Regions from separate parts of the Exiguobacterium sp. Leaf187 genome, predicted to be linked through region 2. Evidence: a T-box and tRNA genes for the amino acid it is inferred to sense, from the RefSeq annotation. Region 2 holds a T-box; the other regions hold tRNA genes.
What was found. A T-box is a leader RNA that pairs with one kind of tRNA and senses whether it is charged. The one in region 2 lies ahead of ASF99_RS10705 (valine--tRNA ligase), so its partner is inferred to be a tRNA-Val.
Positions count from the first base shown of each region.

Region 1: it encodes a tRNA-Val, which carries the amino acid that the T-box ahead of ASF99_RS10705 (valine--tRNA ligase) is inferred to sense. The anticodon was not compared.
Region 3: it encodes a tRNA-Val, which carries the amino acid that the T-box ahead of ASF99_RS10705 (valine--tRNA ligase) is inferred to sense. The anticodon was not compared.

Region 1 covers NZ_LMPR01000004.1:81,509-92,346, forward strand. The annotation lists gene ASF99_RS01295 (efflux RND transporter permease subunit) at 1-2,898, opposite strand, end outside; tRNA gene ASF99_RS01300 (tRNA-Val) at 3,085-3,157, shown strand; gene ASF99_RS01305 (PTS transporter subunit IIC) at 3,256-4,278, opposite strand; gene ASF99_RS01310 (metallophosphoesterase family protein) at 4,641-5,375, shown strand; gene ASF99_RS01315 (hypothetical protein) at 5,411-5,689, opposite strand; gene ASF99_RS01320 (sterol desaturase family protein) at 5,815-6,450, shown strand; gene ASF99_RS01325 (TetR/AcrR family transcriptional regulator) at 6,467-7,021, opposite strand; gene ASF99_RS01330 (YhgE/Pip domain-containing protein) at 7,008-9,326, opposite strand; gene ASF99_RS01335 (quinone oxidoreductase family protein) at 9,479-10,444, opposite strand; gene yidD (membrane protein insertion efficiency factor YidD) at 10,549-10,833, shown strand.
Region 2 covers NZ_LMPR01000009.1:1,232,594-1,243,431, forward strand. The annotation lists gene ASF99_RS10700 (bifunctional folylpolyglutamate synthase/dihydrofolate synthase) at 1-724, opposite strand, end outside; gene ASF99_RS10705 (valine--tRNA ligase) at 779-3,415, opposite strand; T-box leader at 3,466-3,695, opposite strand; gene hemL (glutamate-1-semialdehyde 2,1-aminomutase) at 3,750-5,060, opposite strand; gene hemB (porphobilinogen synthase) at 5,057-6,046, opposite strand; gene ASF99_RS10720 (uroporphyrinogen-III synthase) at 6,043-6,723, opposite strand; gene hemC (hydroxymethylbilane synthase) at 6,713-7,639, opposite strand; gene hemA (glutamyl-tRNA reductase) at 7,723-9,063, opposite strand; gene ASF99_RS10735 (AI-2E family transporter) at 9,278-10,420, opposite strand; gene yihA (ribosome biogenesis GTP-binding protein YihA/YsxC) at 10,567-10,838, opposite strand, start outside.
Region 3 covers NZ_LMPR01000004.1:66,440-77,277, forward strand. The annotation lists gene ASF99_RS01210 (EAL domain-containing protein) at 1-381, opposite strand, end outside; gene ASF99_RS01215 (ornithine--oxo-acid transaminase) at 568-1,770, shown strand; gene ASF99_RS01220 (CsbD family protein) at 1,925-2,122, shown strand; gene nagE (N-acetylglucosamine-specific PTS transporter subunit IIBC) at 2,335-3,843, shown strand; gene ASF99_RS01230 (EamA family transporter) at 3,865-4,767, opposite strand; gene ASF99_RS01235 (YkyA family protein) at 4,868-5,509, opposite strand; gene ASF99_RS01240 (polysaccharide deacetylase family protein) at 5,525-6,151, opposite strand; gene yhfH (protein YhfH) at 6,563-6,709, opposite strand; gene ASF99_RS01245 (nitroreductase family protein) at 6,895-7,521, shown strand; tRNA gene ASF99_RS01250 (tRNA-Val) at 7,661-7,733, shown strand; gene ASF99_RS01255 (YdhK family protein) at 7,781-8,335, opposite strand; gene ASF99_RS01260 (HAMP domain-containing sensor histidine kinase) at 8,484-9,833, shown strand; gene ASF99_RS01265 (response regulator transcription factor) at 9,835-10,485, shown strand; gene ASF99_RS01270 (histidine phosphatase family protein) at 10,502-10,838, shown strand, end outside.

The DNA of each region.
Region 1 (10,838 bases), on a different contig from region 2:
GCGGATCGGCATACCACGTCCGACGTTTTGACCAATGCGGTCGACGAGAACGATTGCGTTCGTGGTGACGATTCCGATCAACATCAAGAAGCCGATCATGACACTAACAGACAATGGTTCATTCGCAAGGAAGAGCGTGACGAGTGAACCAATCGGAACAAAAATCAGAGAGGACAAGATGATGAACGGAATCCGAGCTTTTCCGAATGTGATCAACATTGTCAGGTAAACAAGTCCGATTGCAACGACGATCGCAATTCCGAGTGATTGGAAGATTTCGACCGTATCGTCATTTCCGCCACCACTTGTCAGTGAGACACCGTCTGGTAAATCGATTTTTTCGACGTCAGCTTTTACAGCGTTCGAAACGTTTTGAACGTCGTCTCCTTTGACTTGTCCAGATACGCGAGCATATACTTTTCCGTCGAGTTTCTGAATCGATGTGAAGGTCTCGACTTCATTGACATTCGCAACATCTTTTAAAGCGACAGGACCGTTTGCTGAGAAGAGTTGGACATCTTCGAGATCTTCTTTCGAGACGAGTCCTTCTTCATAAGATAATTGTACGTCTTGATCCTTATTGTCGAGATTGAGCGTTCCGACCGTGACTGGCTTCGTTTGATCGTTGACGGTACCGAGAATTTGGAAACCAGATAGTCCGCGATCACTTGCTTTCTCAGGATCGATTTCTACGAGATACTGCTTTTGTTTTTCGCTGAAGTTGTTCGTGACATATTTCAAATCATTATTTTTCGACATGTTATCCTCGACGAGTTTTGCCGCCTCTTGAAGGGCTTCGAGGTCGTTCGAGAATAAGTCGACATCGACGTTGTTATTCGACGGAGGACCACCTGTCGATAGTTCAGCCACACTGATTTTGACATCGACGTTTTCATCTTGAGCGATGTCTTCCATCTGTGTCTCAAGTGACTTGATCGTTTTCTCGACGTTTACACCGTCTTTTAGATTCAAGAAGTAACTTGCTTTATTATCGAGACGTAAGCCTGTCGTGAAGTCACGTGCTCCGACAGAAGTCGTCACGTCAGCAATGGCTTTTTCTTTATCAAACATTTTTTCCATCTCAAACGAGACGTCACTTGTTTTTTCAAGTGATGTGGCAGCCGGAAGTTCGAGCGATGCCGTCAAGGTTTTCGATGCCTCGTTCGGAATGAACGTAAATCCGAGACGCGGTACGATCGCTAGGGAACCACCGAGAAGGACGAACGATACGACCAAGATGATCGCCTTGTGCGAGAGTGATTTTTCAATCAGCTTTCCATACCAACGTTGGAGAGCGCCTTCTTTTTCTTCTGCTGGTACCTTCTTGAAGGCAAATTTCGCGAGAATCGGTACGATCGTGATCGCAACGAGTAGTGAAGCAAGTAATGAGAAAATAATCGTCAAAGCGAACGGTAAGAAGAACTTACCAGTAATCCCACCGACAAATCCAATCGGCAGGAAGACGACGACGGTCGTCAGCGTTGATGACGTGATTGCTTTTAGAATCTCTTTTGTCGATTGTTCGATGATCTCATCCGTCATACCGGATTCGGATTTTCGGACGCGCCGGAAGATGTTCTCGATGACAACGATACTATCATCGACGACACGACCGACTGCAACAGCCATCCCACCAAGTGTCATGATGTTCAGGGAGATATCTTGCCAGTTCAAGAAGATAGCGGCGATGAGTAATGACAATGGAATCGAGACGATGGCGATGATCGTCGCGCGGATGTTCCGCAAGAATAAGAGTACAGCGAGTGATGCGAAGAGGGCACCAAGTAATCCTTCTTTGACGAGTGTCGCAACGGACTCCTCGATATCCTTCGCTGAATCAATCCCAATCGTATAGTCGACTTGGTCGTCATATTTATTGAGGATCTTCGTGACTTCATCTGCGATTTCGACCGTATTGGCATCTTGTTTTTTCGTGATTGCCATCGATAAGGAATCTTTTAAATCGTAACGTGTTTTTTCACTTTGTTGTGAGACGGCTTCGATTTTTGCGATATCCTCTAGGCGAATCGGCTCTACAGGTTCAGACGCCTGATCTGCAGCTGCACCACCTGTTGTACTTGGTGGTCCTTGCGTTGCACCTTGTGGTGGACCGCCAGCAGATGAACCACCTGTTTGACCGTTACTTGATGAACTAGCTGCACCTGTAGCAGGTGTTAATTGTAGATTTTTTAGTTTATCTAGATTTTCTAGTTTTTCCTCAACACGAATCGGAATTTTCGAATCGTTTTCTGGTAGCTGACCAGATGGGAACGAGACATACTTTCCATTGATTTGTTCCTTGATGCTTGAGAGCGAGAGACCCGCTTCCGTCGCTTTCTCCTTATCGACGGTGATTTGAACGAGATCATCCTTATAGCCACCAACCGACACGCTGTTGATGCCTGGAATCTTATTAAGTTCAGGCTCGATGTCTTCCTTAAGGATTTTTTCGATGTCTTTACCATCCTTGCTAAAGAAGGAGATATTATAGATCGGGAACGATCCAAAGGACAGACGATTTAATTTCGTCGTTGCTTCCTCCGGTAGATTCGCATCTTGGATGGCAGCATCGATTTGTTGTTCGACCTTATCCATATCGGTATCGAACGGGAATTCGATGTTTAAGATACCGATACTTTCATAAGAAGAACTTGTTAGCTTGGTAGCCCCTTCAATTCCTTTAAGGGAAGTTTCAAGCTTTGAGACGACTTGTTTATCGACATCGTCAGGTGATGCACCAGGGTAAACCGCTTCGATTGAAATCTGAGGAAACTCGATTTCCGGGAACTGATCAACTTTTAATTGTGAGAAGGAATACACGCCTCCTAAAATCAATAGGATTGCAATGATGAAGACAGCAACCGAGTTCTTCAAACTAAATCGGGTTAAAAAGTTCATATGAACGCTCCTTTCTTTTTGTATGTGCTTATTTACATAGTAGAGGACACTCATAGAACCCGCAACTTTAAAACTGTTTTTATTTAAAAAGATCTTTTTGGAAAAAGATAATTTTTTTTGTGAAAAAGGCTTTACACTTTTCGATATGCTGCTATAATAAAAATATACCCAGTAACAACACAGCATGATTCTGTAGCTCAGCTGGGAGAGCGCTACCTTGACAGGGTAGAGGTCGCTGGTTCGAGCCCAGTCAGAATCATACCGAAATCGTTCCTTTTCGAAGGGACGATTTTTTTTTGCGTTAAAAAACTATTCCCGAAATCAATCAGGAATAGTTGGAAGGGAAGTAAAATTGTTTTATTGAATTTCAAGATGAAGATCGCCGCGCTTCGTCCACCCTGCGACAGTCGTCAATCGATAGAAGACGAGCGTCAAGACACCAGGTAGAACGACACCAGTCAAGAAGAAGACGAGGAACGCCTGAGGACCTTGGTTGACGAAAATATTGAGTGGGGCAATCATCGAATTTAATCCAAGTCCTGCGAGTTCGTACGGTACTTTCAAAGAGAGAAGAAGCGTCGCGACAGGAGCTGAAATCATCGCTGCGAGAAACGGTGCAACGACCAGACGAGGATTTTTAACGATATTCGGGAATTGTACTTTAGGTGTTACAAAGAATGAAGCAATCAAACCACCTGGATCCGTCTGACGGTATGCCATCAACGTGAAGCCGACGAATTGAGCGGAACAGCCAATCAGCGCAGCGGCACTTGCTACAGGATCAAGTTGCAAAGCGATAGCGAGTGCAGCGGACGAAGCAGGAGACATCAATAAGACACTAAAGATGAGTGCGATGACAAGAGAAGTTGCGATTGGAGATGATTCAACGGATGCTGTGATCATGGCACTGAATTTTGTAAGGAGTGGTGTCGTGACGGCAGCAGCACCGATTCCAGTCACGCCGCCAGCAAGGACAGCACTCATCGGGATGACCATCATGTCAAATTTCGTTTTTCCAGTCATACGTTTTCCGACGTATACAGCGACGGCAGCTGCGAGTAACGCACTGATCGGCTGACCGGGTACAAGAACGAGTCCAGAAGCAGTTGATTGAAGAGCGGCACCACCGATCGTCGCTGCGATCATCGCGCTGAACAGAACAAGTGTATTTCCTCCGAGCTGAAAGGCAATACCGGCACCAAGTGCAGGGGCGAGTAGTACTTTTGCGACACCACCAATCGTCAGTAGCATTTGGATATGTAGAAGATTTCCGAGTGTCTCAATCAGGAGTCCGACACCGAGTGTTACAAGAACGGCATTTGCCATTCCAGCTGATACTTTTACCATTCGATCCATCGCATATTCTTTCAACGTTGTCATCCTCTCTCTATCTATCTCTATTTTTTGCCATGAAAAAAGCCTATCCGTTTTTGGGATAGGCGCCACTCATTCTGTGCGGGCGCCTCATTCGATGCATCGAAAGAAGGGCCCAAAAATCATTTCCGTTTCATCATCGGAAAAGTTTTCAGTCCCTCATGCATAGAATAATCAGTCGGCCGACTTGGTTAAATGGCTGTTGCGTCGGAATCATTCGATCGTGCCCCTCTCTGTGAATTTTTCTAAGCCTAACATGCTCTTGATTAATAATCAATATTTTCTGACAATTTATTTTTTCCTGAAATCTGACAGGAATTCACGGTATCATCGGGAAATCCTAATGTACCAACAATGGAGGCGTTTACATGAAAGTGATGCTTTTTACAGATATTCATGGTAATGCATCAGCATTACGTGCAGTATTGTCCTATCTTGATCAACAACCAGAGATCGATGCCGTCTATTGTCTCGGTGATCTTGTCGGCATTGGACCAGAGCATAATGAAGTCATTGATCTATTGAAGCAACGACCAGATATTCAAACGATTTCTGGGAATCATGATGAATGTGTCCTTGCTTTAATCCATGGGGAGAACTATCCCGATAGTTACCGCCATGCTAAAGAGCACCATCAATGGATTGCGGATACGTTGACGCAAGAAAATCAAAAGTATTTGGAACGTTTACCGCGTGTCTTAAATATCATGCATCAGGAGCAAACGATGCACCTGACGCACTATGCTTATGCCGACCAGACGAAGAAGATTGGTGAAGAGCCGTTAAAGCAAGCGGTGGATGGAACGAAAGAAAACTTATCCGTCCTGTTTGCTGGAAGTGAGGCGCGGATCATTGGTTTCGGTCACCATCATCCAGCGCAACAAGTCGAGACAGAGCAAACGCTCTTTATTAATCCAGGTGCACTTGGATGTCAGGAAACAGCTATTGCTCCAGTAGCAATCATCGATTGGGAGAAGGGCCAAGTCCGTTCAGAAATCCTGAAGCTTTCATATGATGATCGACCATTTTTAGACGTTCTCAAAACGACGGAGATGCCGGAACGTGAGTTGATGCGCCGACTCTTCTTCGGTAGTAGGACATGAAAAAACCTTCATGAGACATTCATGAAGGAATTCAATCAAGACGACAATTTTGTCATGATTAAGATAAGACAAACGACAATCAGTAACACGATACCGATGTTTCGTTTCAATGGATGGCGTGACCAGTAAAAGAATAGCGCAAGGACAGGGGCCACAAAAAAGGCAACGATGAGACTGATTAATGTTGCAAGAAATAATACAAACATCCAAAGTTTGCTCGTTATCCGGTATACCTGCCACATGTCGTAAAGCGACATGAGTGTATAGGCGAGTAACACGAAGATGATTCCGGTCGATAAACTCAAAGTGATCATCACTCCATTCTCTATTTAGTATAAGGGAGGGAGCGAGAATGATTACACGACTTGAAGTAAAAAACGTGACGAATCGATGAACGTACGATTATATGCTGTAACGAAAGAGAAAGGGGAAGGCACCTATGTTAAATATCTATCGTCGTTTTTTTCTGTTTCCGGATATTTTGATCATGCTCGTATTACTGATTGCGGTTAGTAGTTATGTCCTTGCTCAGCCGTTTCATTGGACGACTATATTATTCTTTTGTCTTGGACTGATCGTATTTAGCTTCAGTGAATACTTGACGCATCGTTTTTTGTTTCATTTACCACCGCCTAAAAATGTGCTTGGACGAAAATTGTTGAAACGACTTCATTACGATCATCATGCGCATCCGAATGAACTGCATCTGTTGTTTTTACCGGTCTGGTATTCCTTGCCGAATCTTGGTTTCTTTGCTGCTCTGACCTATTTTCTGACGCAATCTGTCGTTTCGACAGCGGCAGCCGCGAGTGGATTGATCGTCATGCTGCTTGTGTATGAATGGAAACATTACGTGGCACACGTTCCGTTGAAACCGAGAACACGCTTTGGAAAATGGATGAAAAGAACGCATCTATTACATCATTTCAAAAATGAACACTACTGGTTTGGTGTGTCAAATCCGGTGGGAGATTGGTTGTTTGGCACACTGAAGGATGAAAAAACAGTTACTTCTAGTCAAACGGCACGGAATTTAGAAAAGAATCGAGAATATGAAAAACCGCCGATCCACTGACCGGCGGTTTTTTGATTCATAAAATACGTAGCATGGCACGACGAATCGTATCGAGCTCAAGTGGATGCGCAATCGATGGCCATTCGGCAATCAATGCGATATACGTCCGGAAAATCAGAAAGGCTGTGACATCGACTGGTACGTCACGATCATCTTGTCCAAGGCGAGTCTCAAGGAGCGTTTTAAGATATTCGACGACATGTCGTTCAATACGTGTCCGTAATTCTTGCATTTCTTGTAATTTAAGATTACGTGTTTCTTCGATGATTTGAAGAATGAACAAATGTTGTTGCTGATGATAGACGATAGCATCGATCATTGCTTGCTTATTTTCTTCTACCGTCGCATGTTCGACGTAAGCGCGTTCTGCTTCTTCTTTCATCTCTTGCAGCACACGGGTTACGAGCGATTCGAACAAATTGAGTTTACTTTCAAACAGTTGGTAGACGGTCGGTTTCCCGACATGAGCGCGTCGAGCGACACGCTCGATCGTCGTACCTTTATAACCGAGTTCAGAAAAGCAAGCCATCGCTGAGTCTAGTATCAGTATTTCTTTATCAGACTGTGTCATGTTGTTTTCGTCTCACTTTCGTTGAGAGTAAAATCCGCTTGGCTCCGAGCCCTCCAACGAAGCTGATGAGCAACGCGACGACTAGGATGGTCGCGAGGACTTGACTGTTTGAGATGAGGGTGTCTGTCACACCAAGTCCAAGGGCTTCACGGAATCCACCGACTGAATACGTCATTGGTAAGAAGGCGTGAATCGCTTGGAAGAAGCTTGGCGTCATCTCGACTGGGAACGTACCGCCACTACCACCGATTTGAAGCAGAAGTAGTAGGAAGGCAAGGAATTGTCCGACGCGACCGAGTAGCATCGCGAGCGTGAACAGAATCGTGATGAACGTCATACCTGTTAAGGCGGCGAATCCGTAGAGTGCAGGAACGCTCGCGACATCAGAATCGAGAACATAGACGATGGCCGTAGCCGCTGCGACACCTTGTAATGCGCCGATCGGTAAGATGAGTGATAATTTACCGACAAGGAAGCGCCATGTCAGACTCTCACCATGTTCTGGACGAATCTGGTAGACAGACGAGAACATCAAGGCACCTGCGAATAAGGCGATACTAAGGATGTAAGCTGATAAACCAGAACCGTAGTTGTTGACCGTCGAATAGTCATGTTCTTTTAAGACGACAGGTTCTGCGAGCATATTGTCCCGCTCTTTCGTTGGCTTGACAGTGGCGTCTTTAGCTCCTTTGCTAAGCTCGTCCTTCAACGTTTTAGCCCCATCTTCAAGTTTCATATTGGCATCCGCGATTTTTGAAGCCCCATCGGTCGTTTTACCGATACCGTCTGTAATCGTAGTTGAACCAGATGCCAATTGACCTAACCCGTTAGTTAACGCGCTAGCTCCTGTTTGGAGTTGGTGTGTGCCATCTGAAAGTTGATTAGCTCCGTCAGCCAGTTGTGTACCGCCTGTTGCCGCTTTATGCACGCCTGCAGTATATTGACCGAGTTTTTCATTGAATGTCTTTTGTCCGCTTGCTAATTGTTGTGCGCCAGATTCGACTTGCTTCGCACCGTCGACGAGTTTTACTTGACCTGCGTTCAGTTGCGATACGGCGGACTCGACTTGCTTACCGCCAGCAGCAAGTTGACCGATTTTTTTCGTCGCTTCGGTTGCTTGAGCAAGACTTTGATCGATTGCCCCTTCTTGCGCAGCGAGGCTTTTAATATTTTCTTCTAACGTTCCAATTGTTCCAAGTAACGTTTGTTTCTCCTCATCTGATAATTGATCAGAAGCGGAAATAACTTGTTTTAGTTGAGCGGCATTTGCTTCAAGCGCTTCTCGACGCGCACGTAGATCTTGTTTAGATTGTGCAGCATCTTGATTCAATTGATTTAATAATGCATTAGCTGCCTGAGCTTTCTCGTCCAGTTGATTTAATCCGTCCGTCAACTGAGGAATTTTTTCGTTGAGCTGAGCCGTACCCGCAGCCAGTTGCTCTGCCCCTTGACGGACTTGTGTCGAGCCACCGCTGAGTTTTGTTGCTCCGTCTTCTAGTTGCGCGGCACCGGCTTGCAACTTACCACCATTTTCGTCTAGCGTGTTCAACCCAGAAGACAACTCACCCGTTTTTTGAGCGAAGAGAGCAGTTTTTTCGTCGAGTGTCGTGACACCGTCACTGAGTTTTTTTGAACCTTGATTTGCTTCCCCGAGCTTTTCAGATAGTGTCAGACTGCCATCCGCAAGTTTTCCGAGGTTCGTAGCCAGTGTTTTAGCACCATCCGCTGTTTTGTGGTTGCCATCTTCTAGTTTAGAAGAACCGTCCGATGCCTTTTCCATACCGTTTGCAATTTTCTTTAACGCACCGAAGATCGCACTACTGTATTGTTTTGTCACGGATTTACGGATCTTTTCGTTTAATTGTTTGGCAGCCGTACTCGAAATTTGTGTGCCCGAGTAGTTTTTGGCTGGGTTCAAGTAATATTCCAACTCAATCTTTTTTGGATGATCATCGAGTAGTGTCGTTGCATTTTTAGAGAAATTCTTCGGGATGACAACCGTCATGTAGACTTTTCCGTCGCGTAGTTCTTTTTCGGCTTTGTCCTGAGACAAGAACTGCCAATCAAAATCATCATTTTTTTTGAGTTTGTCGACGAACTGATCCCCGATGTCGACTTTTTCTCCTTTAAACTTCGTTGCTTTGTCTTCGTTGACGATAGCAACCTTAATATCTTCTGTACGACCGTATGGGTCCCAGAATGCAGATAAGAAGATGGAGTTGTAGAGAAACGGTACGAGGATGAGGGCGAGAATGACGACGATCATCATCGGACTCTTCAATTTCTTCCATTCTGAGCGAAACATAAATACAAATCCCCTTTCTAAAACTCAAAACTAATTTGAGTTTTAGGTTTTGATGAGGTTTACTTTACTCTCTTCATTAAAAAAAAGCAATCGATAATCTTGATTTCACATAAAAAAGACGACTCGCAGGGAGTCGTCTCGAAAAAAGCGAGTTAAGGGAGCAAAAGTAGTTTTCCTGTGCTGCGTCGGCTTTCCAAAAAGTCATGTGCCGCTTTGCCATCAGATAATCTGAATGTTGTAGGCGAAGACAGGGTGAGATGATTAGATAGAATCCAATCAAATAATTCACCGGATCTACGGATGCGTTCTTCAGAAGATGTTAATACGTTCCAAAGATCACCACCCGTCAATGTTTTGGACGTATCCATCAAAAAGCGGGGATCAACAGGTGCAGGATCACCGCCTGCCATACCGTAGAAGACAACTGTTCCATGGACTTTTGTGACATGGAAACTATCCATTAAGGTAGAACCGATAGACTCATAAACGACATCGACCCCTTTACCAGAAGTTTGTGCGAGTACGTGCTCGACCCAGTTCTCTGAATATAAATAGACAGATTCACAGCCAGCAGTTTTAGCAATCCGTGCTTTCTCAGGAGAAGACGTTAATCCAATCGGAGTTGCCCCAAGCAACCGAATGAGCTGTGTCAACAACTGCCCAACGCCACCGGCAGCGGCATGAACTAAGACGGTATCCCCCGGTTGGACATGATAGCTATCTCGAGTTAAATAATGCGCTGTTAACCCTTGTAATAAGACAGAAGCTGCTGTTTCGTATGAGATACCATCAGGAAGCGGAATCAATTTATCAACGGGTGCTGCGACGTACTCAGCGTTCGCAAGCGGAACGTCCGCAAAAGCAACTCGTTGACCTACATGGAATGTTGAAACGCCTGCACCGACCGCTGTGATGATTCCAGCTCCTTCATACCCTAAAATATAGGGAGGCTGACCTTCTAAATGATAGTTTCCTTTTCGGCGATAGATGTCTGCAAAATTCAGACCGATCGCTTTCATTTCAATCAGAACTTCCTGTTCAGTGATTGTTGGCGTTGGTACGTCTTCGAAGCGTAATACATCAGAACCTCCAAATTCGTGGAAAGTTAATGCCTTCATCTCAACACATCCTTCTTTTAAATCTGCTTTTAGTATAAGGCAGAACATCTGAAAATGATGGACAGATGCGTTACACTAGAAAAAAAGAGGAAAGAAGGGACGTTATGAAACGTGTCTTAATGGGAGGAATTCGTTTTTATCAGAAAGTCATCTCTCCCATGAAGCCAGCCACATGTCGATTTTATCCAACATGCTCCCATTACGGGATGGAGGCGATTGAACGTCATGGTGCAGTAAAAGGGAGTTATTTGACGACGCGTCGATTGTTACGGTGCCAACCGTTTCATCCAGGTGGTCTCGATTTCGTTCCAGAACCTGATCAATTTAGTTGGAAAGCACCGCTGCAACGGGAAAATCCGCAGGAGAAGGCGGAAGAAACGAAGGAGTAAGTCAT
Region 2 (10,838 bases):
CATCATATGTCGCCCAAGTTCCTGTCTCTTTCAGACGGTAACGGATGATTGCTTCCTGACTCCATTTCAACGTCGCATTTCGGTCACCGCAATACGCCATTAACGGTACCGTCAGCTCTTCCTGCAGTTTTCCGGCGATGACCGGTGTCCCTTGTTTGATGATCCCGAACTTCTGTAAAGCAATCTCTTGGAGCGTATCTCCGAGAATCGCTTGATGATCGTGCCCGATCGACGTGATGATCGCTGCGACCGGCTTCTTGAAGACGTTCGTCGAATCATACAATCCACCGAGTCCGACTTCATAAATGACGAAATCGGGACGAATCTGATTAAAATAATAGAAAGCAAGTCCCGTTAATGCCTCGAACTCAGTGACCGTACCGAGTGCCGGATCGATATGCTGGATGGCAGCTTGAACAGCGATCGCAGCGGCGACGAGATCATCTTCTGCGATCGGTACCCCGTTCAACATAATCCGTTCCTCGAACTGAATGATATACGGTGACGTGAACGTCCCGATGCGTAATCCTTCCGCAATTCCCATCTCACGTAAGAACGCAACCGTCGATCCTTTCCCGTTCGTGCCAGCGACATGAATCGTCGGAATCGCGTCCGGGTCAATCTGTAATTCCAGTAACATCGCCTGCATCCGTTCAAGACCTGGTTTGACGCCAAATGCTAGTAAGCTCGATAACCAATCCAATACATCTTCTCGCGTCCTCATGTTGTTCGCTCCTTTAAAAAAAGTGGCTCAAGGAAACTTGAGCCACTGCTGTAATTAGTGTGAGAGTTCGTTGATGCGTGCTTCGACAGCTTGACGTTTTTCCGTATAATCAAGTGCCTTCGCCTTTTCTTCATCAATAACATGTGCCGGTGCTTTGCCAACGAAGCCAGGGTTGTTGAGTTTTTTCTCGACCCGTTCGACTTCTTTCGTATACTTGACGAGTTCTTTATTCAAGCGCGCGATTTCTTCCTCGATGTTGATCAAGTCCGCGAGTGGGATGAACAATTCTGCTCCCGTTACGATCGCACTCATTGCTTTTTCTGGTGCTGGCATCTGTTCTTCGATTCGAAGTTCAGATGCGTTCGTGAACTTTTGCAAGTACGAGCTGTTTGACGACAGGTCGTCTTGAACACGTGCGTCATTCGTCGAGATGAACAGTTGGATCTGTTTCGACATCGGTGCGTTCACTTCCGCGCGGATGTTACGAACCGAACGGATGACGTTCTGAACCGCTTCGAATGCTGGAACGGCTTCCGGGAAGTCGAGTGACGCTTCACGTGTTGGCCATGCAGCACGTGTGATCGTCTCGCCTTCATGCGGTAAGTGTTGCCAGATCTCTTCCGTGATGAACGGCATGAACGGGTGCATCAGACGCATGATCCGATCGAGCGTATAGGCAAGAACCGAACGCGTCGTCTGTTTTGCTGCTTCATCTTCCCCGTTGAGCGGTAACTTCGCCATCTCGATGTACCAGTTACAGAAGTCTTCCCAAATGAAGTGATAGAGAATACGTCCCGCTTCACCAAACTCGTATTTGTCAGATAAACGCGTTACGTCGTCAATCGTCGTCTGTAGGCGTGTCAGGATCCATTTATCTGCGAGTGACTTCTCGCCTGTCAAATCGATCTGATCAAACGTTAGACCATCCATGTTCATTAAGGCAAAACGGCTTGCGTTCCACAATTTGTTCGAGAAATTCCATGTCGCTTCGATCTTTTCCCAGTAGAAGCGGAGGTCGTTGCCTGGTGTTGATCCTGTCGTTAAGAACCAACGAAGAGAATCGGCACCATACTTCTCGATGACATCCATCGGGTCGATTCCGTTCCCGAGTGATTTCGACATCTTGCGTCCTTCCGAATCACGAATCAATCCGTGGATCAAGACGTCTTGGAATGGACGTTGTCCTGTAAATTCATACGATTGGAAGATCATCCGTGATACCCAGAAAGCGATGATGTCATAACCCGTAACGAGTGTCGATGTCGGGAAGTATTTTTGATAATCCGCTGCGTCCGTGTTCGGCCATCCCATCGTTGAGAACGGCCAAAGCGCTGAAGAGAACCACGTATCAAGAACATCGTTGTCTTGCTCCCAGTTCTCGATATCGGCTGGTACTTCCTTGCCAACGTATACTTCGCCTGTTTCTTTATGGTACCAAGCCGGAATCCGGTGTCCCCACCAGAGTTGACGGCTGACACACCAGTCACGGATGTTTTCCATCCAGCGCACATACGTGTTCTCAAAGCGTTGTGGAACGAAGTTGACCTTGTCTGGTCCTTGTTGTTCCTCGAGTGCTTTTTGCGCGAGTGGTTCCATTTTGACGAACCATTGGAGTGAAAGATACGGCTCAACGATCGCGTCTGAACGCTCCGAGTGACCGACAGAGTGCAAGTGTGGTTCGATTTTGATTAGAACACCTTCTGCTTTTAAATCTTCAACGATTTGTTTCCGGCATTCGAAGCGATCCATACCTTCGTATTTCCCTGCGTTCTCGTTCATCGTTCCATCTTCATTCATGACGAGGACACGTGGTAACTCGTGACGGTTACCGACTTCGAAGTCGTTCGGGTCGTGCGCTGGTGTGATCTTAACGACACCTGTACCGAACTCCATGTCGACATAGTCATCGGCAACAATCGGAATCTCGCGACCAACGATTGGTAACGTGATTGTTTTTCCGACGAGGTGAGCATAACGCTCATCCTTCGGGTTCACGGCGATCGCTGTATCACCGAGCATCGTCTCAGGACGTGTCGTCGCTAGTTCAACGTGACCTGAACCGTCCGTTAGTGGATAGCTGAAGTGATAGAACGCACCTTCGATATCCTTGTAGATGACTTCGATATCCGAGATCGCTGTTTTCGTCGCTGGGTCCCAGTTAACGATGTATTCGCCGCGGTAGATTAAGCCTTTTTCGTAAAGTTTCACGAAGACTTCTTGAACCGCTTCTGACAATCCTTCGTCAAGCGTGAAGCGTTCACGCGAATAATCGAGTCCGAGACCAAGTTTTGCCCATTGTGCACGGATCGTTGACGCGTATTCTTCTTTCCATGCCCATGATTGCTCGAGGAATTTCTCGCGACCCATTTCAAGACGTGATTGTCCTTCTGCCCGCAGTTTTTGTTCGACTTTTGCTTGCGTCGCGATACCGGCATGGTCCATTCCTGGTAGGTAAAGAACGTCGAATCCTTGCATCCGCTTCATCCGTGTCAGCATGTCTTGTAACGTTGTGTCCCACGCGTGACCAAGGTGCAATTTACCTGTGACGTTCGGTGGTGGAATGACGATCGTGTACGGCTCTTTTTCTGGATCCTGATCGGCTTTGAAATAGTCACCTTTCACCCAAAAGTCGTACCATTTTTCTTCCGTTGCCTGCGGATCATACTTCGTTGGCATTGATAATTCCTGCATCCTGATCGCTCCCTTTTTGTCCATAATAAAAACGGCTTCTCTCGTCCTATGCTAAGGACGAAAGAAAGCCGTTGCTTTTTTCCGCGGTACCACCTTAGTTCATCCACAATCGGATGCCCTCGAGCCACGTAACGTGTGGAGGACGGATATCGCTCGTAAGACTCACGATACCAGCTCGTGGGGTGACCTTCCTCCTGTTCGCCCGTCACATCTTTCAGCCAAGGATGTGTTCTCTACACCGGTACGAATACAGGACTACTCTTCCCGTCATCGCTGTTGCCATTTTCTTCTTTACTTATTTTAGCCGAGAGTTCAAGCAATCGTCAAGAACTGCTTAACGACCAAATTCAACTTGGAGTTCTTGGAACGTCAATTCGACGGCTTCGATCGTCCGCTCGATGTCTTCGTCCGTGTGGGCGATTGACAGGAAGAGACCTTCGAATTGTGACGGTGGTAAGAAGACACCACGCGCCGCCATCTTTTGATAATACGAACGGAACATCTCAAGATTCGATGTTTTCGCTTTTTCGAAGTTCGTGACGCGCTCATCCGTGAAGAAGACACCGAACATCGCGCCTGCACGGTTCGTCGTCAACGGAATGTTATACTTCGCCGCAGCGTTCAGGTAGCCTTCTGACAAACGGCTCGCTTTCCGGTCGAACTCTGCATAGTGTTCTGGTTTCAATTGTGTCAATGTCGCTAGACCTGCTGCCATCGCGAGTGGGTTCCCGGATAACGTACCTGCTTGATAGATTGGACCTTGTGGTGCGATCTGCTCCATGATGTCACGACGTCCACCGTAAGCACCAACTGGCATTCCGCCGCCGATGACTTTACCGAGACACGTGATATCCGGTGTGACACCGAAATGTCCTTGGGCACAGTGGAATCCGACACGGAAACCGGTCATGACTTCGTCAAAGATCAGTAAAGCGCCGTTTTCTGACGTGATTTCCCGTAAGCCTTCGAGGAATCCTGGTTCTGGTGGCACGAAGCCCATGTTCCCAGCAGCCGGTTCGACGATGACACCGGCGATATCGTCGCCATGTTTTTCGAACGCGATCCGGACAGCGTCCAAATCATTGTACGGAACTGTCAGCGTCATGCTCGCGATTTGCGCCGGAACGCCTGGTGAATCTGGTAATCCGAGTGTCGCGACACCTGAACCTGCTTTGATCAAGAGCGAGTCACCGTGACCATGGTAACAGCCTTCGAACTTCAAGATTTTCGTCCGACCTGTGTAGCCACGTGCGAGACGAAGGGCAGCCATCGTCGCTTCAGTCCCTGAGTTGACCATCCGGACGACTTCGACCGACGGCACACGACTGATGACGACTTCCGCCATCGCTGATTCGATTTCCGTTGGTGTCCCGTAGCTCCAGCCACGCGTTGCTTGTTCTTGAATTGCTGACGTGACGATTGGATCGGCATGACCGAGAATCATTGGTCCCCATGACAAGACATAATCGATATATTCTTTTCCGTCGATATCATAGAGCTTCGATCCTTTCGCATGATCTGCGAAAATCGGTGTCATCCCGACCGATTTATAAGCACGGACCGGACTGTTGACACCACCCGGCATGAGCGGGAGTGCCCGCTCGAATGCTTCTTTTGATTTTGAGTTCTGGTTAATTAAGCTCATTTCGACCCCTCCAGGTAACGACAAATGTCTTTTGCGAAATAGGTGATGATTAAATCAGCGCCTGCTCGTTTAAAGCCAAGCATCGTCTCAAGGACGATTCGTTCTTCATCGATCCAGCCGTTCAAGGCAGCGGCTTTGACCATTGCATACTCACCCGATACGTTATATGCGACAATTGGTAGATCGATTCGCTCGCGCACATCGCGAATGATATCCATGAACGCAAGTGCAGGTTTAACGATCATGAAGTCAGCTCCTTGATCGACGTCCGCTGTTGCTTCGCGGAACGCTTCGCGACGGTTTGCCGGGTCCATTTGATAACCTTTCCGGTCGCCTTCTCCCGGTGCCGAGTTCGCTGCATCACGGAATGGACCGTAATAAGCAGACGCATATTTAACACCGTAGCTCATGACCGGAATGTGGCTGAAGCCGTTCTCGTCTAATCCTTGACGAATCGCTGCGACGAATCCGTCCATCATCGATGATGGCGCGATGACGTCGGCACCTGCTCGGGCTTGTGAGATTGCTGTCTTGACGTGAAGCGGTAATGACGCATCATTATCGACCGTACCGTCGGCGACGATTCCACAATGACCTGTCGACGTATATTCACATAAGCATGTGTCGGCGATGACCGTTAGCTGCGGGGCAACCTTCTTGACGAGACGTGTCGCTTCTTGAACGATCCCGTGATCGTGAAACGCACCTGATCCTTGCTCGTCTTTCAAGTGGTCGTGCGGGACACCGAATAAAATGACAGATTCGATTCCGAGTGCGACGACTTCTTCAATCTCAGCCGTCAGATGATCGAGTGATAAGTTGAAGACGCCAGGCATCGAACTGACTTCGCGTTTAATGTCTTCGCCTTCAGCGACAAAAATCGGATAAATCAAATCTGATTTATGCAACTGATTCTCGCGGACGAGTGACCGGAGTGATGCGGTATGACGTAAACGACGGTGACGTGCGTATTCTAATGTGTTCATGCTGATTCCTCCTCAATGATACGATCAATCATGCCGTCCACCGTGAATTCACGGGCGACATGGATCGGTTGAAGTCCGGCTGCTTTTGCTGCTTGCTCCGTAATCGTCCCAATGACGATGAACGTCGTCTGTGGGGCTAACGGCGCAATCGCTTCGACAGCGGAAGGACTCTGCAGTCCAATATAGGCGGCAGTTCTGACAAGTGCTTCAGGTAGCCGACGGGTGACGGTTTCATACGTGATGATATCTTCGACCGTATATCGATTCAGGTTTCGTAACTGATCGACCGGTGCTTGCCGCGATCGGTTCCCTCGTGCAAAGACGATATGATCGCCGTCAGACAAGTGTGGTCCGAGTTCTGCGACGAGTGCGTCTCCTGTAAAGGTCGACGGACAGAAGTCTGCTGTTCGACCGTACTTCGCAAGTGCGTCTGCCGTCTTTCGTCCGACGACCGCGATACGCGTTTCTGCTAATTCAGGCAACGCATCAGCAATCCGGTGGACACCATTCGGACTCGTCACGATGAGCCAATCCATTCCCTTCGGTAACTTAAACGAAACCGGTCGCGTTTCAATGACAGGATAATGCACTGACTCGATCGCGACGGCGCGCAGTCGCGCCATCTGCTCGGTCGTCGGTGGTCGGCTGCCCGTGAAGAGTACCTGCTTACAAGTCATCCGGAAGTGTCGCGAGAATCTCACGACCGCCCGAAGCAAGCAGACGTTCGGCAACATCTTGACCGAGTTGCATCGGGTCAAGACCTGATTCGCGCTCGAGTAGGATTTGCTCTCCATCGACGGATCCAATGAATCCGACGAGTGTCGTTGACATGTCTTCGTTGATCGTTGCGAATCCACCGACCGGAACGTGACAGCTACCTTCGATCGCTGCTAAGAAAGCGCGCTCGGCGTAAGCTACTTTTTCCGTCATCTGATCATGGATCAGGTGCAGAAGGTCACGTACTTCTTGGTCATGTTCGCGACATTCGATACCGAGGATTCCTTGACCGACGGCTGGAATCATGTCATCTGTCGAGAGATATTCCGAGACGACGTCTTCAGACCAACCCATCCGTTGTAGACCAGCTGCTGCGAGCAAAATTCCGTCAAACGGACCATTCTTTAATTTATCGAGTCGTGTGTCGATGTTTCCGCGAATCGATTCGATTTTTAAATCAGGGCGGAGTTTTAGCAATTGCGACCCACGACGTAAGCTACTCGTGCCGACAACTGCACCTTCTGGCAAGGAAGCAAGACCTTCGCCTGTTTTCGTGATCAAGGCATCACGCGCATCGACACGTGCTGGTGTGGCACCGATGATGAGACCATCCGGTAATTCAGAAGGTAGATCCTTCATGCTGTGAACGGCAAAATCGATTTCTTCGTCAATCATCTGTTGCTCGATCTCTTTTACGAATAATCCTTTACCGCCGACTTTCGAGAGCGTCACATCCAAAATGCGGTCCCCTTTTGTGATGATGTTCTTGATTTCGAATTCATACGGCGCGCCGGCTTGTTTCAACTGGTCAATGACCCATTTCGTCTGTGTCATCGCTAGCTTCGAGCTTCGCGATCCAACAATGATTTTTCGCATGCTAAAATCCCCCTGTACAATGATAAAGGGGCGGCACAAGTCCGCCCCATGCATTTTCTATTGTAACACAAATCGTGCTTTGTTCACCGGTTCACAGCTTTTGCGGAAGGTGCCGTCTCTTCTGATGTCATGACGTCATCTTCGAGCCCTTCGAACAAGTCTTCGTTTAATGCAAACGTATCCATGAACTGCGCAATCCGTTCATCGGCATCTGGCTTCGCTGCCGCATCTTTAATATAAGATAACGGTTCACGCAACAACTGGTTGATGATTGATTTCATGTGTTTGCCAATGACGGTTTTTTCACGTTTCGACATCTCCGGTAATTTCCGTTCCAAGCTTTGCATCGTTTCTTGTTGAATGCGTAACGCCTGGTCTCGTAATTCCGTGATGATCGGTACGACACCAAGTGTCGTCATCCAACCTTCGAACTCAGCGATTGCCGCTTCAATCCGTTGTTCGATCTTCGCCGCTTCCTTCATTCGTTCCGCCATATTTTGTTGGACGATCGATGTCAGATCATCGACATCATACAAATGAACACCTGGCAAGTCACCGACGGTCGGTTCGATGTCGCGTGGTACGGCGATATCGATCAACAGGAATGGACGATCGTGCCGGAACAGCTGTGCTGCCGCGATGTCTTCGCGTTTGATGATGGCACGTTTGGCACCCGTTGAAGAGATGACGATGTCTGCCCGAAGCAAACCGCACTGCATCTCGTTAATCGAATGTGCCGATCCTTCGAACCGATTCGCGACCTCTTCTGCTTTAGCTAACGTCCGGTTAAAGACCGTGATATCACGTGCCCCTGCTTCATATAGGTTAAGCGTCGTCAATTCGCCGGTTTCTCCCGCACCGATGACGACGATTGATTTATCTTCAAGCGATCCGAGTAACTGTTCGGCAAGCGTGACAGCAGCAGCACTGACAGAAACGGCATTTTCACCGATTCCAGTTTCTGCGTGAGCCCGTTTGGCGAGCGTGACCGCTTCTTTGAAAAGTTTATTGAAGACCGTTCCTGTCGTTTCAAGCTTTTGCGCCATGAAGAAGCTTGTCTTCACTTGACCAAGAATCTGCGTTTCACCGACGATCATCGAATCAAGCCCACTTGTCACGCGGAACAGATGCTTCATCGCATCGAACCCTTCATGAATGAAGAGATACGGCTCCAGTTCCTCCATCGTCAAACCGAACCAGTTTGCAAGGAAACGTTTCGTATAATACCGTCCTGTATGTGGCTGATCCGTCACGACGTACAGTTCCGTCCGATTACATGTCGAGACGATGACACTTTCAAAAATACTTTTTTCATCGCGCAATGCGACGACCGCTCCCTTCATCTCATGCTCCCCAAATGAGACTTGTTCGCGTATTGATACAGGCGCTGTTTTGTTATTCAAGCCGACCACTACGATATGCATGCGCTCTACCCCTTACGTCCAAAGATTTCGTTCCGATCTATCTTTTCGTTCTCTATCCTACATTATAACCATTATAAAAAAGATTCCAATCAATTTATAAACTAAAATGAGTCGAAGTTGTGAAATCTTCTTCATTTTTTCTCTTCTTCTACCTTATCCCTCTCTCATGAAAATCACAAACCCTCTGCTCCTAAAAAGGTCAGAGGGTTACACTTTACTTCAAGGATTCAGGTGATACCGTCACGTCCGGTACGTCGAGACGTTGCTGACGTAAACGATAGATCCGAGCGATATTTTGAATGACGACTTTTGTGACCGCATAGGTCGGAACTGCTAGGATGACACCAATGATTCCACCGATTTTCCCAGCAACGAGCAAGACGATGATGATCGTCAGCGGATGAACCTTGAGTGTTTTTCCTTGGACATAAGGAGAAATCAAGTTCGACTCAATTTGCTGCGCGACGACGATCGTGATGATCGCATAGACGGCTTTGATCGGATCATCGATGAACCCGACGATGACCGCCGGTACAGCACCGATGTAAGGTCCAAGATACGGAATGATGTTCGTGACCGTACAGAATAAGGCAAGCAGTAACGCATATTGAATATCTGAGATGAAGAAGCCAATCAATGACATGAGACCGACACAGATTGAGACGATAACCTGTCCATTGACATAATGCTTCACTGTCACATGCATATCGTGCAAGATTTTACGCGTTTCTGTTTCATAGCTTTTCGGCAACAGCTTCACGACGGAATCCGGAAACTTATAGCCGTCAAGCAACATATAAACTAAGATGAACGGCACTAAGACAATGATTAAGACGGTCGAAGAGATGACACCTAAAATCGTTCCGACAGACGTCGAGACAGACTTAAAGACTGTACCGATATACGACGTCGCTTCATTCGTCCACTTGTCAAACAAGTCCGTATTCTCGTGAACCCATGTCGAGATGAAACGATTGTCCATCAATTGATCGCGTAAGTTTAACGTCTGATCGCGCAATTCGATGACGAGCGTCGGAATGCTTGTCGCAAAATCCGTCACCTGCTCGACTAAGATTGGTCCGATCGAAGCGACAGCAATCGTCAGAACCGTGATGAAACCAAGCAAGACGATCAACACGGCAAGACCACGTTTCTTGACGCGTTTTTGCAATGCATCTACGATACCGAGCGTGAAATAATAGAAAATCCCCGCAATGATCAGCGGCGGGAAGATCAATGCCAGCATGACTTTAATCGGCTGGAATAAAAATGAGATCTTTGTACCGACCCAGATAACGAGAAAAATCACTAATACCCAGATTAATGCCTTAAACCATTTGTTTCGAAGCAAATCCAAACCATTCACACTCCCATTTATTACATAGTCATTATAGCTATTCTTACACACTATATTACGAAATAATAGATTTTTCACAAAGCACTTTTTATGTATAGAAAGTAAAAAAGCCTACGAAATCCTGCAGATTTCGTAGGCTTTAATCTTTACAATAAGCGATAAATCGCTTCCCACGCTGCATCGACGCCCTCTCCTGTCTCGGACGAGAAAGGAATCAATGTATCTTGACCATCAAATTGCAACTTACGTTTAATCGCCGCGATATGTTTATCACGTTGACTCTTCTTGATTTTATCGAGTTTTGTCGCAACGACGATGACCGGTAGATCGTAATACTTCAAGAAATCATACATCGTCACATCATCCGCAGACGGATCGTGTCGGATGTCAACGAGCTGTACGACACCTTTAAGGATTT
Region 3 (10,838 bases), on a different contig from region 2:
TGGTTTCATGTTCGTTTGTTGCTCAGCTGAAGGGATACAGCAAGCAAAAGCGGCAATAACGGTTCCTGTATCATCAAGTAAAGGAGACAGAAGGAGAGTTGATGTTACAGAAGTGCCCGTCTTATGCAATAAGGAGGCATTCGGTAATTGGACCGATTGACGGCGTTCCAAGAAGGCACGCCAAATCTGATGACTGAATGCCATGTCTTCCTGTTCAAGAAGTGGAACAGTCTGATCCACGACTTCTTGTTGTGTCCAGCCCCACTGGCTTTCGGCTAGTTCATTCCAAGAACGGATGGTCAAATCAGTATTCAGGATGAAAGCGGGTAAAGGGAATTCTTGAATGACGACTTCATAGGAATCAATGGTCGAACGATCCATTACGTGCGCACGCTCCTTTATGATGAAAAGAGATGACGGTTCACTTGTCTTGTCTTTTCCCAATATATTCAATTCTTACGCATCGTAATCCTCTAGGTTATACATTTTTTAGATGAAGATTATACAAGAAAATCTGCTATAATGATTTTGAAAGCGTTTTCTAAAGAGCTATAAGGGGGAATCTCGATGAATCAAACAGAGAAAATCATTCAACAGACAGAACAGTTCGGAGCACATAACTACCATCCACTCCCGATCGTCATTTCAGAAGCAGAGGGTGTCTTCGTAACGGATCCGGAAGGACGTCGTTATATGGATATGTTGAGCGCTTACTCAGCTGTCAACCAAGGGCATCGTCATCCGAAAATCATCGAGGCTCTAAAACGACAGGCGGATAAGATCACGTTGACGTCACGCGCCTTCCACAATGATCAACTGGGCTTTTTCTATGAAAAAGTAGCACAACTGACGGGTAAAGACATGGTATTACCGATGAATACAGGTGCGGAAGCTGTTGAGACAGCAGTAAAAGCAGCACGACGCTGGGCATATGAAGTCAAACAAATCCCAGGTGATGCTGAAATCATCGTTTGTGAAGGAAACTTCCATGGTCGGACGATGACAGCCGTCTCAATGTCAACGGAAGCAGAATACCAACGGGGATTTGGACCGCTTCTTCCTGGAATCAAGACAATTCCATACGGCGATCTTGAGGCATTAAAACAGGCGATCACTGAGAATACAGCGGCATTCATCTTGGAACCAATTCAAGGCGAAGCAGGCATCTTAATTCCTTACGATGGTTTCTTAAAAGATGCGCAAGAAGTTTGTCGTGCGCAGAATGTTCTGCTCGTATCGGATGAGATTCAATCTGGACTAGGCCGTTCTGGCAAATGGTTCGCCTCTGATTGGGACGAAGTGACGCCAGATATGTATATCCTCGGTAAAGCACTGGGTGGTGGTGTATTCCCGATCTCATGTGTGGCTGCGAATAAAGATGTCCTTTCCGTCTTCAATCCAGGATCACACGGCTCGACGTTCGGTGGAAATCCACTCGCTTGTGCCGTCTCGATTGCTTCACTTGAAGTATTAGAAGACGAAAAGTTACCGGAACGTTCACTCGAACTCGGTACGTACTTCATGGAGAAATTAAAACAAATCAACAACCCGATGATTAAAGAAGTACGTGGACGTGGATTATTCATTGGTGTTGAATTAACAGAAGCAGCGCGACCATATTGCGAAGCGTTGAAGGAAAAAGGCTTGCTCTGTAAAGAAACACATGAGACAGTCATTCGTTTTGCACCACCGCTCGTCATCACAAAAGAAGAGTTGGATTGGGCGTTCGAACGGATTGAACAAGTATTAGGTGTTTCCGTCGCCCAGTAAAAAGAATAGCTTTAGATTAAACAACAGTGGACAGGACGTTCACTGTTGTTTTTGTTTAGGTAAGTGTCGGTTTTGATACAGGAAACGTTTGAAAATCAGTGACAAGGGAACAGACAACTATCGCAAAAAAAACTTTTAAATGGGGGTAATGGTTATGTCAAACAACAGTGGTCTCAATAAAAAAGTAGATGGTCTCGTCGATAAAGTAGCGGGTAAAGCAAAAGAAGCGCTTGGGAAAGCAACAGGCGATAAATCGACAGAGCGCGAAGGTAAAAAAGATCAAGTAAAAGGCGAGGCGAAGAAAACAGTCGGTAACGTCCAACAAAATTTTGAAGATACAAATCGCCGCTAAGACCGTTGAAATTAAATAGAAAAACCGGACTGGAGAATGACTCTAGTCCGGTTTTTAGCGTCTGCTATAATGAATTTTTATATCAATAAAAAAAGATAATGAATAATTTGTATAAAGGTCTAGTCATTTAGATGTTTATGTGGAATAATAAAAAACGTAAAAGCGTTTACATTGTTCTGTCATTATCGTTTATTCAAGAAAGGGTGAAAGGTATGTTGCAGTTTCTACAACGTATTGGTAAAGCCTTGATGTTACCAATCGCAGTATTACCGGCTGCCGGAATCGTACTCCGATTAGGTTCAGCGGATATGTTAGATATTCCGTTGATGGTAGCAGCAGGAGGGGCTATTTTTGATAACCTGCCATTAATCTTTGCCATTGGTGTCGCGATTGGTCTATCGATCGATGCGAGCGGGGCAGCGGGTCTTGCCGGGGCCATCGGGTATCTCGTCTTAAAGAATGGCGTCGACTCGATGAACAAGGATTATTCCAGCGCACAGATTCAGGCGAAGTATGATGCGATCGCGGCGATCGTCAATGATTCCTCGACTAAGGTCGACGGAGCGACACTTGGTTCGATCGCGAATCAGGCGACACTCGGTTCGACCGTTAATATGGCGGTATTCGGTGGAATCATCGCGGGTATCGTCGCAGGACTTCTATACAATCGGTTCTATAACATTAAGTTACCGGATTGGTTGGCGTTCTTCGGAGGTCGTCGTTTCGTTCCAATCATTACATCAGCGGTCATGCTCGTACTTGCTTTCATCTTTGGTTATGTCTGGCCGTTTATTGAGCAAGGCATCAACGGTGCTGGTGAATGGATGGTTGGTCTTGGTGCAGGAGGCGCTGCTCTGTTTGGATTCTTTAACCGTCTCTTGATTCCTGTCGGCTTACACCACGTCTTAAATAATATTTTCTGGTTCGTCTTCGGTTCATATGAAAAAGCAGATGGTACGGTCGCGAACGGTGACATCGCGCGCTTCTTCGCTGGAGATCCGACAGCTGGGATTTATCAAGCGGGCTTCTTCCCAATCATGATGTTCGCCTTACCGGCTGCAGCTTTTGCGATCGTCATGGCTGCGCGTAAAGAAAATCGAAAAGCAGTTGCTGGAGCGATGATTGGTCTTGGATTGACGTCCTTCTTGACAGGGATCACGGAACCAATCGAGTTCTCGTTCATGTTCTTATCACCTGTTTTATATGTCATTCATGCGGTTTTAACAGGTCTATCGATGGCCATCGTCAACTTACTCGGTATTTTACATGGCTTCTCCTTCTCGGCTGGTTTCATTGATTATGCCTTGAACTTCGGTATTGCCACAAAACCATTGCTTCTCATCCCGGTTGGTCTCGCGTTCGCGGTCGTCTACTACTTCCTGTTCTACTTCATGATCACGAAATTTGATCTGAAGACACCAGGTCGTGAAGATGAATCGCTCGTCACAGACACGGGAGTCGTTTTGACAGATTCAGACGATAAATATGAGCAACAAGCAGCACGCATCTTTGCGGGACTAAAAGGAACAGAAAATGTCACGTCGATTGACAATTGTGCGACACGTTTACGTCTTCAAGTCAAAGATCCAAACATCATTGACGAAGCAGCGATTAAAGCGGCTGGAGCAAAAGGTGTCATGAAGATGGGGGCAACTAGCGTTCAAATCATCATTGGTACGGACGTCGAATTCGTTGCGGATGCGATGAAACGACAGAAGTAAAGAAAACGACCTTTCCTGAGCTCAGGAAAGGTCGTTTTGCTGTACGTTCGCAACAGATGCTGTTTTGCTTGAGCGATAAATTGGATAAAAGATTCCGATCAAGATGATGACGATCCCGATCCATTGGGAACTCATCAGATGTTCTCCTAAAATTAAGACGGAACAGATGACTGCTGTCGGTAGTTCAGCCGCTCCAAGTAAAGAAACGCTGGCTGGGGAGAGATGAGGCGCGCCAGCAGCAAATAAGAGCGGTGGTAAAATCAATGCGAACAGACCGAGCGGAATCGCGTATAACAGAAGTCCATTTTCGAAGTTCGCAGAGGACAAGAACGTTGTCGGTGGATACATCGTCATGACGAAAGCAAGACCACCTGTCATCATGTAAAAACTTTTCTTGATGACGGGTAAATGATTGGCGATGCGTCCGCTGGCGAGTAAGAAAATCGAGAAGCTGACAGCCGCTCCAAGACCGAATAATGTTCCACGCAGGTCGAGTGGACTCGAGTAAGCGGCACTCGCAAGAATGGCTCCACCAATCAATAGAATCGCAGACAAGAAGTGTGCGCGAGATGGTAAGCGTCTGAATGCGAGCGCATCGATGATGACTCCGATCCAAGTAAATTGGAATAAGAGAATAATCGCAACGGATGCGGATACGGTTTGAAGACTTTGATAGTACAGATAACCAGTTGTACCACTTGAGATACCGATCAGCATGAGAAGACCAGCTGTTTTGAGATCGAGACGAAGATTTTTCGTAAATAAGGCAAGTCCGAAAATCATCAGCCAGCCGAAGAAAAATTGACTACCTGAAACGGCTGCTGAGTTAAATCCAGCGGCATAAGCGAGTTTGACGATCGTTGAGAGGACACCATAACTGATAGCGCCAATCAGAACGAATAAGGTTGCTTTTGAACGATGCATGAATAAATTCCCTCCATTTTTAATAAAAACCACACAAAAAAGGTTGCAACGGGGCCTTGTCCAGGTTTTTTGGACAGGGTTTGGTTGCAACCTGTGTGATTTATTGAGTTGATGTGTCGAGCAAACGATACAGCCGGGTTTTCGTTTGATTATACTGAACGGTCAGCGTATTCCACTTCTTTAATGACGCGGTAGCTTTCCGTGTTAAACGATTTAAATCCGCTGTTGACTCATCAATCTTAACGAAATCCGGTTTTTTCGTCAAGCGTGAAAGCACTTTCTTTTCGGCGTCCATCGCTTGTCGATACGTTTTCGAGAACGTTTGAAACGTCTGCTGGCGTTCCTTGATGATTGTCACTAAGGCAGTTCCTTCTGTTTTTGCTTTACCATCAAGTTGGTTGACAGCATCCTGCAATTCTTCAAGATCAAGTTCAGCGTACGTTTCTTTACGTAACGTTTCTTCTTGTTTCAATAAAGCAAGCCGTTCGTCATTTAAGGCTTCTAATTCCTCTCGTTCATTTTGAGAGCGTTTGATTTCTTCAGCACCTGCATCAAGAACGGCTTGATACGTATTAACTGAAATTTCGTCCTTACGAGCACGTTGATCAGCTAGCGTGAATGCTTTCTCTTCACCTTTGACTTGTTGCTCTAGCTGTTCATGAAGAGAGGTTGGTGAATCGTTGGAACAGGCAGCGAGTCCAAAGCTCGACAGGAACAGTACTGCTACGAATGTTTTTTTCATCTGGATAGTAACTCCTTATAAATTCGAGTGTTGCGCGAAGTTGTACGGAATATGGAAATCTTCATCATAAATCGCGAATTGATAGCCTTTTTTCTGAAGTCCGGCAACAATGGCTGGAAGTGCTTTGATGGCTTGTGGTTGTTCATGTAAGAGAATGATTTCAAACGGACGCTCTGCTCGCCGAATGACTGTATTCGCGACTTCTTTTGCACTATCTTTGTAATACCAGTCCATTGAATCGATCGACCAGTCCCACACACGGAAGTCTGCTGAATGAATGGCAGATGCCATTTTTTTTGTGATGCCTGGATCAGAGCCATAAGGTGGTCGTGTCAAATGTGGTGTTAGCTTCGTCAACTCATGGATTTTCTTCTGAACACTTTGCATCTCTGAGACATACTTTCCTTTTTCGTACAATGTATCGTAATCGTGTGTTTCCCCGTGTAATCCGATATAGTGTCCAGCTTTAGCAGCAGCTTTGACTTCTTGTGGAAAAGCATCTACTTGTGTTCCGAGATAAAAGAAAGTGGCACGAGTCTGAAGTTGATCCAATGTTCGAAGTAAGTCCGGTGTTAATGCGGATGGACCATCCTCGAATGTTAAATAAGCGACTTTTTTCGTCACACCATTCCATTTTTCCACGCGTGCTTTTTCCATATTGACGACAGGCACTTCAATAATGGATTTACCTGTCGTAATGGAATGTTGTTCAGGAGTAAAAACATATCGGAAAGCGACATATCCCCCAACTCCGAGAAAGACCAGTGTGAGAAGTAAGAAAAACCGAGGGAAAAACTTTCTTTTTTTTGTACGCGGTCGTGGACCGAGTTCGCTAGCGTGGCTTGAGGTAAATGGATCCATCGTTGTCTGTCGCTCCTTTTGTCAAAAATATCATATACAGATAATGTAACATTCTGACTGTTTCTTTTGTAACAAACAGATGACAAAAAGATGACGGAAAATCGATTTTTCTAAAAAATATTGATTTATTTAGAAAGAGTTTAAAAGAAATAAAAAAACAACCACTAAGTAAGTGATTGTTTCATGTATTATTTAGTGTTCTGTTACAGCACACTCATCGCATTCCGTTTGATAGGATTCACATTGTTCATCCATCTCTTTTCCGCAATGGGCACACGTCTTGACGGGAAGCTCACGATAGAATGCAGCAGATGCTTCTTGGTAAAGGGGTTGTTCCATGTGTTTTTCCTCCTTCAAAGTAAACGCAATGATCTTTTTTCTTGATTTTATTGTATTAGTACAGAAGTTGAATGTCAACTATTGTTTTATAACAGTAGATTCGTTTGAAGTATTGATAGAGGACAATGAAAATAAGACATGCTACGATATCTAAGTAATCTGATAATGATAAGGGGGATTTACACATGACACAGGCAACACTTGATACAATGCGTGTCTTAACAGAAAGACGTTCCGTTCGTCATTACGACGAAACGTTCAAGCTTTCAAAACAGGAAGTAGAAGAACTATTAGAATGGACGACAGCCGCGCCGAGTGCTTGGAATTTGCAACACTGGCATTTCACGGTCTTTCATTCGGAAGAAGCGAAGCAGCAGCTTGCATCGATCGCATACAATCAGCCGGCTATCACTTCGGCTTCAGCAGTCATTGCGATCTTAGGTGATGTTCAAGCTAATCGAAACTACAATCCAGTGTACGGTCCAGCAGTGGAAGCAGGTGGCATGACAGAGGATCTGTTTGATTCGATCAAGGCACAGGTAGAAGGCGCTTATCAAAGTGAGGCGTATGGACGCGACGCGGCTATGTCGAATGCGAGCCTTGCTGCGATGCAATTGATGCTTGCGGCAGAAGCGCGTGGATTATCAACACTCGCAATGGGTGGATTTGATCATCAACGTTTTGCGGAAACGTTCATCACCGAGTCACGGTATGTACCAGTCATGCTGATTGCTGTCGGAAAAGCGGTTGAAGATGCGAAAAAACGTCCGGCACTACGTTTACCGATTGATCGAGTATCAACCTTCCTGTAAGTCATTCAAAATGGGGGAAGCGGGGTGGATTCCCCCATTTTAAATTTTTTTATTTTTTTTCAGAAAAAGACTTGTCAGCCTTTTAGTTTCTTGATATATTAATACATGTCCTAGCAAGTACATAACGTACTGCAAACATGATTCTGTAGCTCAGCTGGGAGAGCGCTACCTTGACAGGGTAGAGGTCGCTGGTTCGAGCCCAGTCAGAATCATACCGAAAGCCCGCTTCTCCTTTAAAGGAAAAGCGGGCTTTTTTTTATTATTTCTTTATCTCATCCTCTGTGACCCATTTATGATTTTTCACCATCTCTCCACCGTCCGTTGGTTCATAGTTCACCATATAAACCGTCGTTTCTTTTACTTCGTCAATCGTCGCTTTAGCTCCATCCATACCCTTCATATGATCCGCTTTGACAGTCGCTTCATCACCAACTTGCAGTGGCTTAGTTGGAACGGGATCGAGTTCTTCCTGAATGACCCATTTATGATTTTTCACTATCTTTCCACCAGTAGTCGGTTTGTAACTAATCGCATAGACGACGGTATCATAAGCTCCCGCAATCGTTGCTTTAGCTCCGTTCATTCCATCCATATGATTCGTCGTCAACGTGACGTTGCTTCCTTTCGGATAGGTCGGATCACTGGCTTCCTTTAGACCAGACGGTATCTTTCCATCACTCGAATGCATCATATCTCCATGAGACATGTCGTGTGAGTCGCTATTGCTTCCTTCGTCATTTGAAGCGGATCCGCATGCACCGAGCCAAAGCGTAGAACTAAGAGCCAGTGCGGTTAACGTCAATGATTTTTTCATAATAAAACCCTCCTGAATTCACTAGTCTTTTTTACTATACCCAGCGTATGTGCAAATCGTGTGCAGATGAGGTGACAGTTTTGTTTGTCTGCGTCGATCGCGTTTTTTTTAGCTATACTAAAAGTGGAGAGGAAAAGGAGGAATCGTCATGCGTCGTATTTCATACTCGGTCGGAGGGATCGTGCTTGCGGCATTTTTAATTTGTGGCAGTGTGTTGTTTGGGACGTTGTATTATCAGTTGTCTCAAACACGAACGCAGGAAGTAGTGGACGGTTTACTGAACCGAGGAAATACCCATCGTGATGTCCTTGTCGATTCCTATGACCAAACGACGATGCGCCATGTCAGCATGATGGAAGCAGATTCATCGTTTACTGTAGTGATCACTGATGCAGATGGAAAACGACTCGAAGCGTCACGACCTTTGTCGAATGAGATGAAAAGTGTGCTAGAGCATACGGATTTCGATTACCGTCAACAAGGAAAAATCGTGACGATGCGTGACTTTTTAATGACGGACAGTCCCATCACCATCGACGGGAAACATCAGGGTCATGTCTTCATGTTCGCTTCTAAAGCAATCGTGGATCACGTACTTAATCCGTTGAAACAGCAGTTTTTCCAAGTGGGTCTGCTCGCACTTTTATTAGCAGGTGCGGCAAGCATTTGGACGACCCGACTCATCTCTCGTCCGCTGGTTCAAATGGAAAAAGCGACGGCACGTCTATTAGATGGGGAAGATGGAGCGTTGCCGATTGATCGACAAGACGAACTGGGACAATTGGCGCGTTCGATTCAGCAATTAAAACAAGATCTCGATTTTTTGAATCGGGAACGATCCGAATTTTTAGCAAGCGTATCTCATGAACTACGAACACCATTGACATATATAAAGGGATACGCGGACATTCTCGAACGTCAAACGTTGACGCCGGATGAGCAACAACGCTACGTTACGATCATTCGAGAAGAAAGTCAGCAAATGAATGAATGGATTGAGCAATTATTTTGGTTAGCACGCATTGATGCGAATGCTTTTATGATGGAACGAAAACCTGTCGATGTCGAAGACTTGATTCATCAAGTGATACGATTGATGCGCCTGGACATCGAACAAGAAAATGTTTCGTTCGAGATAGAAGGTGAGCGAATAGAAGTGATGGGTGACGCTCAGCAGCTCCGCCAGATGATCGTGAATATCGTTGAAAATGCACGGCGACATACGACGTCGGGAAAAATTATCGTTCGTTATGGTGTCAACGCAGTAGGGGCTTTCATTCAAATCGAAGATACAGGAGAAGGGATCGCTGCAGAATCTTTACCTCATGTAACGAAACGGCTCTACCGAACGGAAGCATCTCGTTCTCGAAAACATGGAGGAACTGGAATCGGACTCTCCATCGTTGAAGCAATTGCTCAGACACATGGAGCAGAATTGAACATCAAGAGTCAGCTTGGACATGGAACACAAGTGACACTGCAGTGGAAGGAGAAATAAAATGCCGCATGTATTGATCGTAGATGATGAACCAAGAATGCTTGAACTGCTCAAACTGTATATTCAGCCGTATGGGTACACGTGTCAGCTTGTGGATTCTGCGCAACAAGCTCTTGATCTCTGCCGTCAGCACGTATTCGACCTGATTTTACTAGATGTCATGATGCCGGATATGGATGGCTGGACATGTTGTCGTCTCATTCGAGAACACTCTAACATCCCAATCTTGATGGTTACGGCTCGGAATCAGCGGGAAGACATCATTCGGACACGAGAAGTAGGAGCGAATGATTACATATCAAAACCGATTCAAGAAGGGGAACTGATCGGGCGAATGGAAGTTTTATTACAGCAACAGTATGATGGTCTATCCTATGACCGGGAAAGCTATCGTTGTAGTTACCTCCAACAAAAGATTTCGTTAACGAAGACGGAGTTTGAGTTGTTAGGTGTATTTTTAGATTCTCCACGACGTGTTTGGACACGCGATCAACTAACGACGATGTTATGGGGAGCGGAAGCGTCTGTAGACGAGCGGACGATCGACTCGCATATCAGACATTTAAGAGAAAAACTACGTGTTTGCGGTTTTCCGATTGAACAGCATCTCGAAACAGTTCGCGGAATCGGATACCGATGGACACACCAATAAAGGGGAAAATCAAAACATGACGACACTCTATTTCGTACGGCACGCACACTCGACATATTCACCAGATGAACGGAAACGGCCACTTTCCGATAAAGGACGAGCAGATGCGATACGTTTACTTGAAACGTTTCAAGAAATTCCAATCGACAGGTTCTACAGCAGCCCGTATCAACGGGCGATCGAGACGATTGCACCGCTTGCGGAGGCACGTCAACAACCAATCATTGAGGTAGAGGAACTACGAGAGCGATTGTTAGCACCGGGAGAGCTTGACGATTTTCAAGCAGCGGTCACATATGTATGGCAACATCCGAATGAAAATCCGTATGGAGGCGAAACGAACAACGAAGCGT